2 regions of the Paenibacillus sp. N119s genome follow, and region 2 is predicted to be linked to the other one. Evidence: predicted binding sites of a transcription regulator. Region 2 holds the regulator's gene; the other holds the start of a gene.

Region 1 (4,735 bases), on a different contig from region 2:
CTGTCATTGTTAGCATTCTCCCTTCAGCTTGCGAGATTCCCTGGAAACCATATAGGAGGTTAACAGAGAGTCATCGTCTGCTTGACATACGGAAGCTGTATCCGCGAGGGCCTTGTCCAATCCTATAAAGGTATGAACCACACGCTGGATACAGCTTCTAATGCCAAACATCCATATCTATTCAAAATCTAATTTATTGTATAGCTTGTTACCATGTATGCATTAGATGGAGCAAGTGAGGCACTCTTCCACAGACAGTTTTTTGGTACGTGTGTAGTATAACGATTTGAGTCCTTTATGTGCAGCATACAGATAGCAACGGGCTAACTGACGCGTAGTCACGTCACTGTTCACATGAAGTACAGTCGAAATTCCTTGGTCCACGTGAGGCTGGATTTCAGCAATCAGATCAAGTACTTTGAATTGGTCCATTTGATAAGCGGATTTGTAGAAGAATACATTATCCTTTTGCAAATACGGCATTGGGTAATAAGTTGTCGAGTTCGCATAGGTGCGAGTTTCAATCTGCTCGACAATTGGCATAACGCTGGATGTTGCATTTTGAATGTACGAAATGCTGGCAGTGGGAGCAATCGCCATACGGTAGGCGTGGTACAGACCGTTCTTCATGACGTCTGCTTTTAGTTTGTCCCAGTCCGCTGGAGTCGGAATATAAATATCCTTGAACAGTTCTTGCACACGTGCCGTTGTTGGACGATAATCGGTGTTCAGATATCGGTCAAAATATGCACCTGTCGCATAATCCGATTCCTCAAATCCATAAAAGCTTTGTCCGGCTGCTTTTGCGATTTCCATACTCTTTTCGATGGAATGATAGTTCATCGTCATGAAGAAGGTACGGACAAAATCCTTCGCTTCATTGCTTTCATATGCAATTTTATTCTTGGCAAGGTAGCCGTGCAGATTCATGACACCCAGACCCACGGAATGCATTTCACGGTTCGCTTTCGCAACACCTGGTGCATTAGCCACTTGGGTCATATCGCTGACCGAAGTGAGAGCAATCATACCCTCGTGAACGGACTCGCGGATTTTGCCGTGCTCCATCACATTTACAATGTTCAGGGAAGCCAGATTACAGCTTACATCCCGGCGAATAATATCCTGTTGTCCATAATCGGCAATCTCAGAAGTTTCCTGTAGCTGGAAGATTTCCGTGCACAGGTTTGACATTTTGATTTGGCCCACGTTTTTAAGAGCATGCGCCTGATTTGCGTTACTCTTATTCATAATATATGGATAACCAGATTCCAACTGAATCATGGCAATTTTCGTCAGCATATCACGTGCGCTCATCGCTACTTTTTTCTTCACTCGATCGTCGGCGAGCAGCGTGTCGTACATTACATCCAAGTCCATGTCGTCCAAATGCGTTCCATAAGCTTTGAACACACTATAAGGAGCAAATACATGCAGCGGTTCGTTATCCTGAGCCAGCTTGTAAAAGCGGTTCGGCACCAGCAATCCGATCGACAGTGTCTTGAGGCGTACTCTTTCGTCAGCATTGATTTTTTTACTATCCAGGAACTCCAGCACGTCCCATCCAAAAATATTGTAATAGGCTGCGCCAGAGCCTTTGCGTTGCCCCATTTGGTCCGCATAGGAGAAGCCGTCTTCCATCAGCTTGAGCACAGGCATAATGCCTTTGGCTGCCCCTTCTACACCTTTAATCGCTTCGCCGCGTGACCGCAGCTTCGACAGGTTAACCGCCACACCGCCGCCGATTTTGGATAATTGCATGCAAGTGTTCAGTACATAGTTGATCGAGTTCAGAGAGTCGTCCATTTCAAGCAGGAAGCAGGATACCAATTCTCCCCGGCGGCTTTTGCCTGCGTTCAGGAAGGTTGGTGTTGCTGGCTGGAGACGTTGCTCCATCATCGAACGGGCCAATAGGCGTGCCGTATCTGCATTGCCGCGTCCCAAATGCAGGGCGACAGCAGCCACCCGGTCAGGATAGTGCTCCAGATAGACTTTACGGTCATTACTCTTCATTGCATAGTCAGTATAGAACTTGGATGCTGCCATATAGGAAGGAAATTTAAAATTATAGCTATGAGTGATATGGAAAATATCATTAATTTCATCAGCCGTATAGCTGTTATAGAAATTTTCGTAATAATCATTCTCAATCATATACAGTACTTGAGCAGCTGTGTCAGCAAACTTCAAGCTCCGTTCCTGAACTTCCTTCATAAATTCTGCTACAGCCTCTTGGTCCTTTTCCAATTGGAAAAAGCCGTCTGTATCGCGTTTCATCAACATGTTGTTCAATTCAATATGCCGCAACTCGGCTCACCTCCTGCTTAAAACGCTCTACATCTCCGAACGTTCCAGATAATTCAAATTTGCTAATCACCGGGACATTATAATGGTCGGCAATCAAATCCGCACTTTTGGCAAATTTCTCACCCCAGTTACGGTTGCCGCTTGCAGCTACACCAACAAGGTTTTGTGCATTTTTTTTCAAAAAGGAAGATACCTTCTCAGGTATCTGCCCAAACCCGGTAGTATATGTAATGAGTACGTAAGGTTCTTCTATAGTCATTTGCTCCTCAATCTGAACCGCCGGAAGCTTGAGCTTGTTTATAAATCTTTTTACATTGCCAGTCTTGGAATCATAAGCAATCAGCATGGTGTGCAACCTCCTTAACAATTAACGAAAAAAAGAAAACGGCATTGCCAAGAGACCCATCATACCTGTAATCCCTTGCTGGCTGCGCCATTTAAGATTTCTGACTCTATATTTACATGTATTTTCATACCTGTATCTTCAAGATATCGGGCATAAATACGTTTTTTACACTATATTTAGAGTACATTTTCTATTTTATATCTATATATAGTTTTGTCAATCGGTCTAGAGAGGCTCAGAGGACCCAGATTCGGTGTAAGTCCAAGCAGGGTGCGGAAAAGAGCGAAAGAACTTTTTTTTCGTAAGTATGTTAAAAAAGTATTGGAGTTTTTGAGGCTGAGGATGTACCATTTGTCAATGGGCAATAGATTGGAAAATTTACATTTTACTGTAGAAAGGATGAAGTAGATGGGAAGTAGTTTTTTTATGGAATTTCAATCGTTTAATATGATCTTTTTTATCGTGCTTGGATTTATTGCTAACTACTATATCACCTTTGAGTTTGAAGGAGGTGAACGTAAGGAGCTGAAGGTAAAGGGTACGGACTTCGGGATGATTGTGAGCGGGGATCGCGGGGAGGTTCATTATAAAGGGACACAATTTTTGGAGTTTGTCAGAGTTGTGGAAGCGTAAGGTTGACCGGAAAGGTAGTGTACTACTTGAAAATACATATTAGGGAGGAAGCTGACGATGCCACATATCATTGGAGCACGAATTGTATTAAGAGAGTACCGTCAGGAGGATATACCTGATATCCGAAGATGGGTTAATGACCCGGCAATCACACATGGTTTAAGCGACGTATTTATCTATCCGCATTCACAGGCTAATAGTGAATCGTTTGTACAGATGATGATTGACGGCAACTCTGAAATCAAGGGTTTTGTTATTGCACATAAAGACACATTGGACTATATTGGACAACTTGATTTATTCAAAATCAACTGGATGAATCGCCACGCCACGTTTGGGATTGTGATCGGACGCGACAGTGACCTCGGCAAGGGCTATGGGCGGGAAGCGATCCGGCTGATACAAAAGTTTGCGTTTCATGCGCTGAACCTGCATCGGCTGGAACTGGAGGTGTATTCGTTCAATAAACGTGCACATCGTTGTTATCTGGCATGTGGCTTTAAGGAGGAAGGGCGGCTACGGGAAAAGCTATTCAGGGAAGGACAGTACTATGACATCATTCAGATGGGGATGTTGCGAAGTGAATATGAGGCTGTAGAGCAAGCGAAGGAATCCTGAAAGTGAGTACGCATAAGCTATTTTACTCTGTCAGTTTTCTTCAATTTTTTATGAGTGAAATCACGGGGACTACGCTCATCCTATTTCTATTAGCTAAAGGACTTTCTCTGCAAAGTGCGAATTTCTTGCTAGTTGTATTTTTTGTAAGTATTTTTTTGTTTGAAATACCGACAGGAGCTATTGCAGACAAGTATGGAAGAAAAATTTCTGTTGTTCTGGGGCTTTGTTGTTTTCTAGTCTACAGTGTTTTGTTCGTTTGGACAGACCACATATGGCTGCTTATGTTCGCGCAAGTCTTTGGGGGGCTGGCAATATGCTTACAATCAGGTTCATTGGAATCATGGGTTGTGGAAAACAGCGATAAGCCGATGGAAGTTCTTTTTACAACCTCTAATAGTATACAGTATATTTCGGGATTTATTTGCGGTCTGTTGGGGGCCTTTCTCGCAACTTTTAACTATTCACTTCCCTGGGTGGCCAGCATTGTATCTATTATCCTGTGTATTTTTCTATGGTGCTTTTATATGAAAGAGAAGAATATTACCCATCGAAAAACATCTGCTACTCGTATTAAAACGATTATCGGAGAAAGTGTCCGTATCGGTTTTGAAAATAAGTCGATCTGGATTGTGTTTATCATTGGTTTATTTATCAGCTTTTCGAATTCGGCGGGGAATACCTTTCAACAGCCACGTCTGGTTGGTCTTTCTGAACAAGGGATTTGGATTATGGGGCTGATTAAGGCAGGCTATTCACTATGTATGACTTTAGGAAGTTATCTGGTTCGAAAGCTAAGCGCACGTTATAGTGATGTACATATACTTATATATG
Region 2 (4,735 bases):
CCATTGTTGTCGATTGCGATCATCTCCGTTTGTTCAGGTTTGGTGATCGGCATATCTATGCAGCTCGGTGAATTACTATCCCGTGTCCTGTCTCCTGTATATACGACTGCTTTCGGTGCTGTTATTCTGATCTGCATCGGCTGCTACTCTTTAATTCAGGCTCTGTATCGCAAGGAAGATTTGACGGAAGAAGCAGCGGAAGTCCCTGGGAATCTGCGCTTTAGGGAACAGGCTGATCCAGGGAATATATCTGCTCTTGCGGGGAAAAAAAGTGCTGAGGATGCGGATACAGAGTCTATACTCAGCTCTGGAAAAGGCCTATCGACAGAAACTTCTCTGGAGCTACAGCAGGAGGAGCGAACGTTATTTTCGCTGGAGTTCCGCAAATGGGGACTTGTGATTCGGATTCTTCGAAGCCCGTCTGCAGCGGATATGGACCGTTCCGGCAGTATATCTGCAACCGAAGCGGTTTGGCTAGGTATTGCATTATCGGTCGATGCGTTTGGAGCGGGACTAGGTGCAGCCATGCTTGGTTTTCACCCTCTATATACTGCGCTGGCAATTACGTTGTTCAGTGGTGTATTTTTGATTGCTGGTATGAAGGCAGGGTTTTTCCTGTCAGCATTTCGATTTATGAAGGCGCTCGGTGTATTGCCGGCATTATTATTGATTATGATGGGCATATTGAAGCTGTTATGAGGTGAAAAGCATGAATATCGGATTAACCGGAGGGATCGCTACCGGAAAAAGCACCGTATCGGCTCTTTTGGTCGCTAAGGGTGCGCTGCTGATCGACGCAGATGTCATTGCCCGGGAAGTCATGCTTCCGGGGCATCCGGTGCTGGCGGCGGTCATACAGCATTTTGGACAAGCAATAGTGAATAATGACGGAACCCTGCACCGCAAAAAGCTGGGAGAGATTGTATTCGGAGACCCTGTGCAGCGACAGGCACTTAACGATATTACACATCCTGCGATTCGTGAGGAAATGCGTCTGCGCATGGAAGCTTATGAACGGGAGCAGCCGGACAAGCTTGTTTTGGCCGATATCCCGTTAATGTATGAATCTGGACTGGAGAACCTGTACGAGGAAATTATGGTTGTATATGTTCCGCGTGATGTCCAGCTCAGGCGCCTGATGCTCAGAGATGGTTTAACAGAAGAGCAGGCCGAACTTCGCTTGTCGGCACAAATGGATATCGAGCAGAAAAAAAGTTTGGCTGATATTGTTATTGACAATAGCGGAACACAGGCTGAGACAAAGCGGCAAATTGATCAGTTTTGGCAACGAAAGGGACTTGCATGAACATTTTACGTAAGAAAAGAGTCCTGCTGACATTGTTTGTCGGATTTGTCCTGATTCTGTTCCTCAATTCCAATTGGATGTCATGGTTTTACCCGATTCAATATAAGGATGAGATTCGGCAGTATTCACAGACATATGAAGTGGACCCGTTTTTGGTGGCGTCTATTATCCGCGTAGAAACAAACTTTAAAACCAGCAAACAGTCACACAAGGGTGCGCTCGGGCTTATGCAGATTATGCCAAATACCGCTAATTGGATCATGGACAGTGCCCAGATTCAAAAGGTGCCGCTGGAAAGTGTCAAACACGAGCCTGGCACCAACATTGAGCTGGGAACCTGGTATTTGCATAGCCTGTCTATGAAGTTTCAGGATAATCCTGTGGTCATCATAGCTGCTTATAATGCCGGTCCAGGTAAAGTTCAGGAATGGCTAGATCAGGGAGTGTGGGATGGCAAAGAAGAGTCCATCAAGCAAATCCCTTTTGGTGAGACGCGGCATTATGTACAGCGAGTCATCTACTACTACAGGCAATATACAAAAATTTATGGCCAGTTTTAGGTGACAAGTTAATGACAATATGAACCTTTTCGCATTAAAATGAAAAAAAGCGCAGGACAGGCTGTTTTTAGCAGCCTATCCCTACACTTTTTCGTATTACTTCTGCATTATTACCGAGATTATTGATATTGACCTGCCAATTGTTGTTCGGCGATCGTTACGAGGCGTTTGGTGATGTAGCCCCCGATCGAACCGTTCTCATAGGAAGTCATGTTACCTTGGTATCCATCTTGAGGAATGCTGATACCCAGCTCTTGAGCGATTTCATATTTCATTTGCTCCAGAGCACCGGAGGATCTGCTGACTACCAGGTTGTTGGAGTTGCCATTGTTTCCTTGTGCCATTGTTGTTCACCTCCTCGCGACGTGGTAAACATATTATGATCCGTTTCGACAAAATTATTACTTAAAAGCTTCGGGAATTTATTGGAAAAAGGAAGTGATGAGATTATGAAATGTCCGTATTGTGCTTACAATGGCACGAAAGTGTTGGATTCGCGTCCAGCAAATGATAACAAGTCCATCCGACGCCGTCGTGAATGCGAACAGTGTGCCAGGCGCTTTACCACCTTTGAGATGGTGGAAGAGACTCCACTGATGGTCATCAAAAAAGATGGTAGCCGTGAAGAGTTTAGCCGTGATAAAATGCTGCGTGGTCTCATTCGAGCCTGTGAGAAGCGTCCAGTATCTGTTGAGCAGCTCGATCTGATCGTATCCCAGGTGGAAAACGCCATCCGCAACACAGCGGCCACAGAGGTGGATAGCCAGCAGATCGGTGAGCTGGTCATGGAACAACTCTATCCTGTGGATGAAGTCGCCTACGTTCGCTTTGCGTCCGTCTATCGGCAATTCAAAGACATCAATATGTTTATGAAGGAGCTGAAAACACTGTTATCCAAAGATACAGACAGCGACTGATCGCTGACTGTATCTTTTAGGGCATGGTGAGAAAAAAATATATTTTTTTTATAAAACTATTGACACAGGGTCAAATATTTTATATGATATAGGAGTCGCTTGAAACGTTAAATAACTTGCTTGTGACGGGGCCTTAGCTCAGCTGGGAGAGCGCATCGCTGGCAGCGATGAGGTCAGGGGTTCGATCCCCCTAGGCTCCACCAAATTTTATTATGGACTCTTAGCTCAGTTGGTAGAGCAGTTGACTCTTAATCAATTGGTCCAGGGTTCGAGTCCCTGAGAGTCCATCCTTTAGAAAAAACGGCAGAGATGCCGTTTTTTTGTTGTTTATATATCTATTTTTGGTCTAACCGAGAATAGATATGGGTGAATGGGCGATTTGCTCATTCATCATAGAATGGTCGGCTTCCGGGATATGAATGACAGACAGCAGCTCTGAAGGGATCTTTTTGCGATATACTTGCTCGGTGTCTTTTACATCTACGTTAATATCTTTTCCCGCTAAAACTAAAAGTACAGGTGAATTAAGGTAGCTTAATTCTTCAGTAGAATAAGAACGAAAATTTTTGCCTATAAAGCTCCATCTTTCTGTGGGGATGATATCGTCAGGATCGGCTATCCCTAGGTATTCTTCATAGTAAGCCTGATTTTCATCTGTGTATAACGGATACAGGATAGATAATTGGAATAACTTCACTATAAACCTTAGGTCAGACCTAAGGTCAATAGAAAATATCCGCAGAGTTTACCTCTCGTTCATAACCCGTTATAATCATAAGATTAGTGAGCATAAACCAAATGTTCAGGATGAAGGTTAGAATGGGGAAATTATGTTGAAGACATTTAAGAAGGTATACATTGAGATCACAAGCATTTGCAATCTCGCCTGCAGTTTTTGCCCTCAGACACAACGGGTCAAAAAATTTATTGATCCGGAAGTCTTTCGGAATGTGCTTGATCAGGTCAAGCCGCATACGGATTACATTTATCTGCATGTCAAAGGAGAGCCTTTGCTCCATCCCAAAATTGACCTTTTGCTGGAGAGTGCGCATGAGAAAGGCTTAAAGGTCAACATTACGACCAATGGTACTTTGCTGCCGAAAACTGGGCATAAGCTGCTTGGTCAGCCGGCGTTACGGCAGATGAATTTTTCTCTTCATAGTTTTGATGGACATGAAGGTTCTGTGGATCGAGAAGGTTATTTGGGTCATATTTTCACGTTTGTCAGAGAAGCTGTGAAGCATAATGTCATTATTTCATTCCGTCTCTGGAACCTGACTCAAGATAATTTGACAAATGTGCAGCGTCAGCGCAATCGGGAGACACTGGAACAATTGGAGCAAGAGTTTGGACTGGACTATCGGATTGAAGAAAAAGTAATTCCGGGCAGTGGAGTTAAAATTGCTCCCAATGTATATTTGAATCAGGATTACGAATTTGAATGGCCTAGCCTGAGTGCTCCGGAAGATGACGGAAAAGGTTTTTGCCATGCGCTTCGTAGTCAGGCGGCGGTATTGGTGGACGGAACAGTGGTCCCTTGCTGTCTGGATGGAGAAGGCGTCATTAATTTAGGTAATGTACATGAGCAATCATTTTCTGAGATCGTGGAAGGTGAGCGTGCAAATCGTCTGTACTTTGGATTCTCCAAAAGAGAAGCAGTGGAAGAGTTGTGCCGAAAATGCGGGTATCGCAAACGGTTTGGGACCTAATCATAGAGGTGGAACTTCAAGCGACAACAGCATAGATTTCAAGAGAAATAGCCCTAGTCCTTTTATAGGGCTTTTTCTTATGTTTGAACAGGGGCTGAGCGCTACAGAATCAGTGAAATTTTTGACAAGCAGAGAAGAAGCTGAGCGATAGATGTCACATAGAAAAAATCCGCTTACACAAAGATTCCTAAGTGCTTGGCGGATTTTGTCATGTCTATATCTCTATTTCTCTGTATGTTTTGG

The links. The regulator NrdR, encoded in region 2, represses ribonucleotide reductase genes. The targets are predictions, from matches to a motif close to AACACNATATATNGTGTT.
Region 1: nrdI (class Ib ribonucleoside-diphosphate reductase assembly flavoprotein NrdI) is a predicted target of NrdR. The motif match lies at 2,820-2,837, and genes of this name have one in related genera.

Annotation. Positions count from the first base shown of each region.
Region 1 covers NZ_JCAJRU010000078.1:2,771-7,505, forward strand. The annotation lists gene nrdF (class 1b ribonucleoside-diphosphate reductase subunit beta) at 1-7, opposite strand, end outside; gene nrdE (class 1b ribonucleoside-diphosphate reductase subunit alpha) at 223-2,307, opposite strand; gene nrdI (class Ib ribonucleoside-diphosphate reductase assembly flavoprotein NrdI) at 2,294-2,653, opposite strand; gene AC5V8P_RS11320 (DUF2500 family protein) at 3,062-3,286, shown strand; gene AC5V8P_RS11325 (GNAT family N-acetyltransferase) at 3,344-3,904, shown strand; gene AC5V8P_RS11330 (MFS transporter) at 3,907-4,735, shown strand, end outside.
Region 2 covers NZ_JCAJRU010000069.1:1,691-6,425, forward strand. The annotation lists gene AC5V8P_RS10445 (MntP/YtaF family protein) at 1-699, shown strand, start outside; gene coaE (dephospho-CoA kinase) at 710-1,306, shown strand; gene AC5V8P_RS10455 (lytic transglycosylase domain-containing protein) at 1,303-1,866, shown strand; gene AC5V8P_RS10460 (alpha/beta-type small acid-soluble spore protein) at 1,986-2,210, opposite strand; gene nrdR (transcriptional regulator NrdR) at 2,316-2,783, shown strand; tRNA gene AC5V8P_RS10470 (tRNA-Ala) at 2,911-2,986, shown strand; tRNA gene AC5V8P_RS10475 (tRNA-Lys) at 2,998-3,070, shown strand; gene AC5V8P_RS10480 (alpha/beta fold hydrolase) at 3,130-3,480, opposite strand; gene AC5V8P_RS10485 (radical SAM/SPASM domain-containing protein) at 3,614-4,492, shown strand; gene AC5V8P_RS10490 (hypothetical protein) at 4,707-4,735, opposite strand, start outside.